DNA from 2 places in the Leptospira broomii serovar Hurstbridge str. 5399 genome. Region 1 is predicted to be linked to the other one. Evidence: riboswitches for the same ligand, from Rfam matches in the RefSeq annotation. Region 1 holds a riboswitch; the other holds the start of a gene.
What was found. A riboswitch is a leader RNA that binds a small molecule or an ion and turns the genes downstream of it on or off. The one in region 1 is predicted to bind cobalamin.
Positions count from the first base shown of each region.

Region 2: it holds a riboswitch for cobalamin, as region 1 does, so the genes downstream of both, LEP1GSC050_RS07475 (TonB-dependent receptor plug domain-containing protein) here and LEP1GSC050_RS14010 (CbtB domain-containing protein) in region 1, are expected to answer to the same signal.

Region 1 covers NZ_AHMO02000008.1:1,808,527-1,812,950, reverse strand. The annotation lists gene LEP1GSC050_RS14020 (glycosyltransferase family 4 protein) at 1-914, shown strand, start outside; gene LEP1GSC050_RS14015 (DoxX family protein) at 1,196-1,558, shown strand; cobalamin riboswitch at 1,804-1,983, shown strand; gene LEP1GSC050_RS14010 (CbtB domain-containing protein) at 2,115-2,300, shown strand; gene LEP1GSC050_RS14005 (CbtA family protein) at 2,291-3,091, shown strand; gene LEP1GSC050_RS14000 (CbiX/SirB N-terminal domain-containing protein) at 3,088-4,290, shown strand; gene LEP1GSC050_RS13995 (DUF3209 family protein) at 4,302-4,424, shown strand, end outside.
Region 2 covers NZ_AHMO02000008.1:464,939-469,362, reverse strand. The annotation lists gene LEP1GSC050_RS07490 (CapA family protein) at 1-337, shown strand, start outside; gene lsa26 (surface adhesion protein Lsa26) at 456-1,193, opposite strand; cobalamin riboswitch at 1,548-1,734, shown strand; gene LEP1GSC050_RS07475 (TonB-dependent receptor plug domain-containing protein) at 1,906-3,966, shown strand; gene LEP1GSC050_RS07470 (YncE family protein) at 3,971-4,424, shown strand, end outside.

The sequences.
Region 1 (4,424 bases):
ACGTAGTAACCGAGGGTCCTTTAGGGCTATCCGCTGTGAGGGCGGCAAGACATTTAAAGTTACCGGTTGTCAGCGATTTCAGGACCAATTTTCATTCTTATGCGAGATATTATAAAGTCGGTTTTATCGGCAAACTTGTTCATTCTTATTTGCGTAGCCTGCATAACTTGACTCATGCTACACTCGCACCGACGGCTCAGATTGTCGCACAACTCACAGCTTCGGGTTATAACAACGTAAAAGTTGTAGCGAGAGGAATCGATACCGCATTATTTCATCCTGCCCGAAAAGATTCCAAATTACGGAAAGAATGGGGCCTCTCTCAATCGGATTTGGCGGTTCTATACGTCGGCAGATTAGCTCCCGAGAAGAATTTAGATCTATTGGTAAAATCCTTCCGTAAGCTTCAAACGAAAGAACCGAAGGCTAAATTGATATTAGTGGGTGACGGCCCATCAAGAGATAAGCTAAGAGCTGAAAATCCGGATTTCTTTTTTTCCGGAATGAGGAAGGGAGAGGACTTAGCTCGGCATTATGCTACCGGTGACTTATTTCTATTTCCCAGCGTAACCGAGACCTTCGGAAATGTCGTTATGGAAGCGATGGCATCGGGCCTACCTATCGTCGCATATGATTATGCGGCGGCAAGGGAATACCTTTCTCATGGAAAATCGGCGCTGCTACCTGCGCTTGATAAAGAAGATGAATTCGCCGAGCATGCTTGCATTCTTGCGGAGAATCGAAGTCTGGCGAAAAAAATAGGAGTTCGAGCTCGTAAAGCTGCGGAAGCATGCAGCTGGGAAGACGTCGCCGATACTCTTGAATCGGTTTATGCGGAATTCGGAAAGGCAAAACCTAAGAAATCGAAATCTAGAAAAAGTGCAAAATTGAAAGTCGCAATCAGTCGCGCGTAATTGGAATTTCCTCGGAATTATATTAAAAATTCTTTTTTTTGCTTGTACTTTCTTTTTAATTCCTATGATGACGGGCATTCCACGGCGAGGAGTTAGAAGCCTATGCTGAAGTTTCCTGGATACAAACCCGAACGAAACCTTCCCATCTCTAAAAGAGAAAAATACCTACCGCTCTCCAAAATTTCCCACAAAATATCGCATCCCCGACAGAAACGCTTTCGGCAAAGAAATCGGGAAAAAAGGCAGACTAACAACCTATAGAGAACTTACTATGGTTTCCCATGGAAAACATAGACGCTAAAACGATTAGCCTTTGGATTATGGCGACGCTATATACTATGGCCGGCATTCTCCATTTCGTCATTCCCAAGTTTTACTTGAGAATCATGCCCCCATGGATCCCTTATCACAAACTGATTGTGCAGCTCAGCGGCATCGCGGAAATTTTATTGGGATTGGGGTTATTCTTTCCACAGACGAGATCCGTCGCTGCTTGGGGAATTATTCTTTTGCTTATCGCCGTATTTCCTGCTAATGTATATCATTATCAATCCAGAACGAAACGAGACCCGCCTACACCGCTCCTTATCCTGAGGTTACCGTTACAATTGGTTTTAATTTACTGGGCATACATTTACACTTAATTTTGTCCGTGTATCGGAACAGATTGCTTGTTCCGATACACCTGCACTTCCTGAAAGAAAGCCGGGTGAAATTCCCGCACTACCCTCAACTGAAATCGTCACCTTCGTATAGTCTTGCGAAATGAAGATGATTAGGGGCCAGATCTTTCTCTCGATTTATTTATCTCGAAATTCAGGCTCGCTTTTTTTAATAAGAGGCCTAAAAAAATTCTATACAAAATCGCGAAGTTCGGTATAGGCTGGCGACACAGACAGTTTATATAGGAACGCAAGTGTATCGCACTTGCGGAAGACGGTGAAATTCCGTCACGGTACCCGCCGCTGTAAGAGGGACGAAAGGAGCAATAAGCCACTGGGGAAACCTGGGAAGGCGCTCTAAGTAGAATGAACTCGAGTCAGAAGACGCCCTATAAAAACCCTGAGTGAGGAATCTGCTTCGGAATTAAAGCCGATTCCCGCGATAAGCACGTAACAAACATAACAAAGTAGGATGTAGAAATTTTCTCGTCCATACTTTTCGCATAACAACGATTATACGTAATCTAAGGAGAGTTCTATGCCTGCAATTTCCATAGGAAGAAATCAAATTCGAAGGATTTCATCGTTTCTTCGTACTCTATTCCTCTTAGGAATTCTAACGTTCTCAATCTTTTTAGTCTATTTGATCGGATTAGAACCGATGCCGGCAGTTCATGATACATTTCATGATCTTCGCCATAGCGCCGGATTTCCATGTCACTAACTAGATGGGAACTTTTGCTTTCTTTTTGCAAAAAAGGATGTAAGTCGGGACTTCTTGCCGGAGTCCTTTGGGGACTACTCTTTCTTTTTTTCACGAGTCCTTTAATTTGGGAAGCAGAAGCTTACGAAGAAACAGGAAACCATCATCATATTCAGGAAACCTTACATTCCCGTGCTCATGGCGAAGGCCGGTTCGATTTAATAGGAAATATAAAACAACAGATCGTTCCAACTGTTCTAGGCTGTACCCTTCTTGGCGGCGCCTTCGGAATTATAATATCTCTGTTTCTAGGACTGGGTTTCTCTTTCGGGTTCTTTACCCGAAACTTTTTCGAATCGCCGATCCGTTCCGCAACATTAACAGGACTGATTAGTTTTTTAATATTTCATGGAATTCCATCCGTCTCTAATCCGCCGGAACTCCCCGGAGTAATAGGAAGCGAAGAAAGCTTTACTTCACGCCAATATTGGTGGATTCAATCCATCGTTTGCTCCATTATGGGAGTTTTAATTTATCTCATCATATCTTCCAAAGAGTCCGGAAGAATCGTTAAGGTCTTCGGGCTTTTACTCGGAATTTTTATAGCACTCCTTCCATTTTTAAGCGGAACCGGCGCTGAGGCCGTAAATTCTGTTGTCCCGCCGGAATTACGGTCCCGTTTCGTATATTATAGCCTAACGATAAACTTTATTTTTTGGCTATGTTTAACGATCCAATTTTTCTTGCGATTGGCCAAGGATAAAACGATCGACTCTTACCAAATACTCAATGAGGAAATTGTTATACAATGACTTCCTCACGTTCGGATAAGCTTGGACTTTTAATCGTGGGGCACGGGAGTCGCGAACCGCGATCAAACCAAGAATTCGAACGTTTCGTCGGCGAATACTCGCTTCATAGACCCGATTTGGAAATTAGGCATGCGTACATCGAACTTGCTCAACCGGAATTTAAGATCAAGCTACGAGAATTCGCACAAACAAATTCCACCATTATAGTCCTTCCCTTATTTTTATTTTCTGCAGGACATACTAAAAACGATATCCCTCTAGTTCTAGACGAAGTTGGGAAAGAATTTCCGACCGTAAAACTAATACCTACCAATTGCATAGGCGTCCATCCGACAATGCTGGAACTCCTACACACCCGTGCTTCCGACATTATAAATAAGAAAGAAGGAATTCCTAAAAAAAGAGGAGTGATCATTGTTAGTCGAGGTTCCTCCGATGCGGACGCGAATTCCGAATTTTACAAGCTGGTTCGTTTATTCGAAGAAAGTAATGAATATAGTTTCGTAATACCGTCTTTTGTCGGAATCACGAAGCCTCTTCTATCGGATAGCTTGGAAGTCGCCGCTAAACTGCGACCGGAAGAATTACTGATCCTTCCTTACTTTCTCTTCGGAGGTAGATTGATAAGATCGATCGAGGAAAAGGTGGAACTTTTTACCGATAAATTCCCTTGGATCAAATCGAGCCTTGCTCCCCATTTTGGATCGAATCCGTCCATTTTTAAAATTCTAAACGACAGGATTAAGGAAGCTGTCGCCGGAATTGGAGTCCTTCCTTGCGCAACCTGCGAATACAGAGAGCAGCTTCCCGGATTGGCAAGCAAAGTCGGAGGCTTAAAAGCCTTACTTTGGAGCGTCAGGCATATGGAAACTCATTCCCAGGCCGCTCCGCACGAATTTCCACACAGAAATATCCAAAAACATATATTAGTTTGTGATAATATAGATTGCTCGGCTCGAGGAAGTGTTGCTTTAATCGCAAAGCTACGATCCGAAATAAAGAGAGCCGGTAAACAAAAGGATTTTCGGGTTACTCGCGCTTCTTGCCTCGGTCGTTGCGGAGAAGGTCCGTCCTTAGTTGTTTATCCCGACGGAATTTGGTATCAGGGTGTCCGAGAAATAGACGCTCCTGAAATAGTTAGAGATCATTTGTTAAATGATCGAATCGTTTCAAGATTAGTCGATTCGATCATGCAATAGGAGAAATATAAATGGCGTGTCATGAAATCGCAGCACTACGACTTGGAATGATGAATGTATTGGGAATCGACGATGAAGTCACCCGAATTCATGAAGTGAATGAAATCGGTCAAAATCTACTAGCGCAACCCGGG
Region 2 (4,424 bases), 1.3 Mb from region 1:
TGCAGGCGCCGACTTATTCATCGGACACGGTCCGCATCTTCCTCGGGCTCTAGAGCTTTATAGGGGACGTTTGGTTGCTTATTCTCTCGGTAACTTTTTGGGGTATAGGGTTTTTTCCACGAAAGGATACGGAGGTTATTCGTTGGTGCTGGAAGCGGATTTGGATAAACAAGGAAATTTTGTGAAGGGTAAGATACATCCTTTACAGCTGAGTCAGAACGGAGTGCCTTCTCCCGATCCGGAAAATAAAACGACCGAGCTAATGCAATCTTTGACTAAAGCTGATTTTCCGGGGAAAGGTCCAAAAATTCAAAATGACGGAACAATATTACCGTAAGAATAGCAAGGAAAAGCCTCGCATTCGCTTGAAAGGCTACTCTTAAAAAAAGAACGCTCGAATCGGAATCGATTTCCGGAGACGAGCGTTCCCTTTAGATTTTAGGAATCCGATTAGATCAGTTCGGTTTAGGCGGAGCTTCGAGTGCTCCTGCCGGACTCTTAAAGTTTATTTCGAATAAATCGTAATGCGATTCCCGTACTCCGGTGGCAAAGGCCACTGAGATTCCAAGATAGTATTTAAGATTATATTTAAGAGCCGACCAGGCGAAGGTAGCCACCTCTTCGTTAGTAACGGAGAACGGATGTACTTTGCCTCTTGCTTCATCCAAATAAATGCCTTCGTAAGTGCCTATCGCAGTTCCTCTATATTCTAGACTCAGTATCCTTCCGGTGACCGAGAAATTTCTTTTGGATCCGGTTTTTGGGCCAATAAATTTATCGGCTATATCTTTTCCAAGTACGGTTTCCTGCTTTTGTGCGACCAGGACTTCGAAATCGGTCGAGAGAGCGATAGGTTCGATCCTATGAATTCTATATTGAATTAGGACTTCCTGATTTAAGCTTTTACTTAAAAAATTGACTACTTCTGTCATTTCCGGGCGAACGCTGAACGCTACCTTTTGTTTGGTCGGGGTAAAGCATTCGTCCTTGTTTTCGTCGCATTTTTCATTTTTGTCGAAAGTCGTTACTTCCAAGAATCCTTCGTACGAATCAAAGATGAGTCCTCTGCTTTCAAATTGAATCAGTTTCGCTACGGTCCAGCCTTCTGAATAGGTACCAAGTGCGGACACGGAAGACGAGGACAAGAGGAATATTCCTGTCAAAAGCCATACTGATAGTTCTTTAAGTTTCATTCGAGTTCTATACTCCGAGGTGGCGTGGATTTAAGATGCGAACATTCTGGCTTTCGATTCGACGACTTCAAGAAAATATTTATCGGTTTTCGAAAAAGCGTAGGCGACGTTTTACGGCCGGCAGTCAGCCGGTTGGCAGGAATGTGCGTAACAAGTGCAGTCACAAATCAGAATGCGGCGAAGCCAGAAGGGAGGGTCGCGAAGCGAGCCCGAACGGAGTGCCTGACGAGTACTTATACGACAGTATTCGTTGAGAAGGCTGGATCGAGGAGCCGGATCGCCGCTTCAAATCGATTACATATGGAGGATTCGAATTAGGTCCGAGGGGAAGACCCGGCGTTTTACGATTGCCGTAACGTTTCCCGCCGTAAAGCTGGCGTGGCAAGCCAAGAGGAAAAGGGAATTCGGTGAAAGTCCGAAGCTGAACCCGCAGCTGTAAGCGTCGTCTTACGGGATGGTAACAAGGCCACTGTCTATAATGGATGGGAAGGCGCTAATCCCGGACGCGAGCCAGAAAATCTATCCTTTCGCTTATCATTTGTCAGACTTTCGGGAGTTAAAGTCGGGCGGGAAGTCTTTTTGCGGTAACCCCTCTTGCCCTCCCACCCGGTCTCCCGTACGGGAGCTTTCTTTGTCGTCCAACCGAGCTCGTGCCTCCGAAAATAAGAACCTTGCTTTCAATTGCAAAGCGAATCGGATCATAGTGTTTGGCTTGGCCTTTCTTTCCCACGCGGTTTTTCCCCAAGAACAACCTAAAAAGGAATCCGCACCGCTCAAAGTCTTAGGAAAGGTTTCAGATTCGAATCAACCCGAAAATTTTCGGAAAAATCCCACCGGGTTTCAATCTTCCATCAATTTAGATCAATATAATGCGCGTTATACGAATCTTCCCGATGTGTTAGAAAGGGAAGCCGGGATTCGAGTTAGACGATACGGCGGATTGGGTTCTTATTCGACTCTATCTCTTCGAGGAACGAACCCGAATCAATCCAGAATTTTTATAGACGGAGTGCCGTTTAATAACACGCAAGGTGGGGAAGTGAATTTAGCCGACCTTCCTTTCGATAATTTGCAGAGCGTGGAAGTATACAGATCCGGAGCTCCCGTAGGATTTTCCGGGTCGGCAATTGGCGGAAGCGTGAACCTAGTAACTCGAAAATCGACAGGTCCCGCAAAGACGAGAGTGAATATCGGTGGCGGAAGTTATAATACGGGGAAAGGGACCGTCACTCACACCGGAACCTACGGAGGTATCGGAGCAAGTTTGTTTTTCTTAGGGGAAAAATCCGATCAAAACTTTCCATACTTAAATCCTCATGGAACTATAATAGTAAATCCGTACGACGATACGATCGATCGCAGGAGAAACGCGCAATACGAACGATCATCGGGAATGATCGGATTGGACGGTGATATCGGAAAAACGAAAATTCGATTTTGGAATGATCTAAATTATAGGTATCAGGGAATTCCAGGGCCGGCATCCAACCAAACCCGACAGGTCCATCGAAAATATTTACGGAATACGTCGTCTGTTACTACCGATACGAAAGGCTTGTTTGACGGAGTATTAAGATTAGAAACGCGAGGCTTTACTACATTTGCTAACGACGATCTATACGATCCTAAATCGGAATTTTCCTCAGGGACCCCCAACTCCGCAGCTCGCATTCATCAATCCGGCATTCAAGTTACTCCCACCTTCTATTTATTGAATTATTTGCAAATCATTCGGTTGCATTTCGGATTGGAAAAGGAGACATTCTCGAGGACTAGAAGTAATATCGATAATATAGATTTAAATTATGAGCCGGGAAAATCCAGAACGTATATAACCTCGCAAATAGAGGATGAAATCCGGTTGATGGACGGTAAACTTGTTTTAACTCCCGGGGTTTCGTGGGATACATACAAGGACCGCTTTCAGAGCAATCAGCCTTGGTACCAGAGACAGGACCCGTTGGCTTCTTCGGACAAGACGACTTCGTTTTCCAATCCTAAAACGGGACTTTTGTATAAATTATTCGAATACGAGTCGTTTAACCTGGATTTAAAAGCGAACGTGGCTAAACAAAATCGAATTCCAAGCTTTCTAGAGTTGTTCGGCGAAGTAGGAACTATTCTTCCGAATGACAGTTTAAAACCCGAAAAAAGTACGAACGTGGACGCGGGTTTTTCCGCAAAATACGTAAATGGAAATTTAAAAGCCCAAGGTTCCGTTTCCTATTTTAGAAAACGAATTTCGGATATGATTTTGTTTATCCCGAATTCTCAGTTTACCTTAAGACCGGAAAATGTGGATTCGGCGAAGATAGACGGGGCGGAAATTTCTCATAAATCGGAATACAAGGGTTGGAAATTATTGATCGATTATACGTATCAGCAGGCGATCAACACTTCGGACGCTCCTTATTTAAAGGGAAAATATCTGCCGTTACGACCCAAGTATGAAATCTCTTCGACTGTCGGATATCGCGCTAAGAGATGGGAAGGAGGCGTAGAGTTGGTTTACGTCGGCGCCGTTTTTAAAGATAGGACAAACGAATATATAAATTATCAACCTTCAAGACAGATATGGAATTTGTATTTAACGATAGTGCTCTATTCATCTCCGATAGAGGAGATTACCTCGGATCCTAAAACGGAAAAGGCTCCTCAGGAACTCCTTCTTAGTTTCGATTTACGGAACGCGGGTGACAAGAGGGTCGAAGATATAGTAGGGTATCCTCTACCAGGTAGAAATTGGTTCGTCACCTTGAGCGGTAGGTTTTAAGGATATGAAACGGATTTTATCTTATTCTGCAATTCTTCTCTTCTGGCTCTTGGGCGTGAACTGCGAGGACATTCATCGTCCTCCTCTTTACACTTTGTTTTTAACGCCTAATGTCTCCGGAAATATCGGAGTCGTAACCACCGATTTTAGCAGCTCCGGACGATTCAAAGTTCTAAATCCGGAATTGAAAATTTCTTATCCGGGCTTGACTCCGATTCACTCCGATGCAGTCGGAAGATATTACAATTCCAAAGTGTATATTATAAATAGATTAAATAGAGACAGTATACAGATTCTGGACCCCAACTTAGCGTTTCAGACGATTGCGGAATGGTCGATGGGCGCAGGCACGAATCCGGCAGATATCGAATTTGCCGGTCCGAATAAGGCATATGTGTCGCTTTACAATTCTCGATTCCTGAAAATTATCAATCCAAGTAACGGCTCAGTTCTAGGAG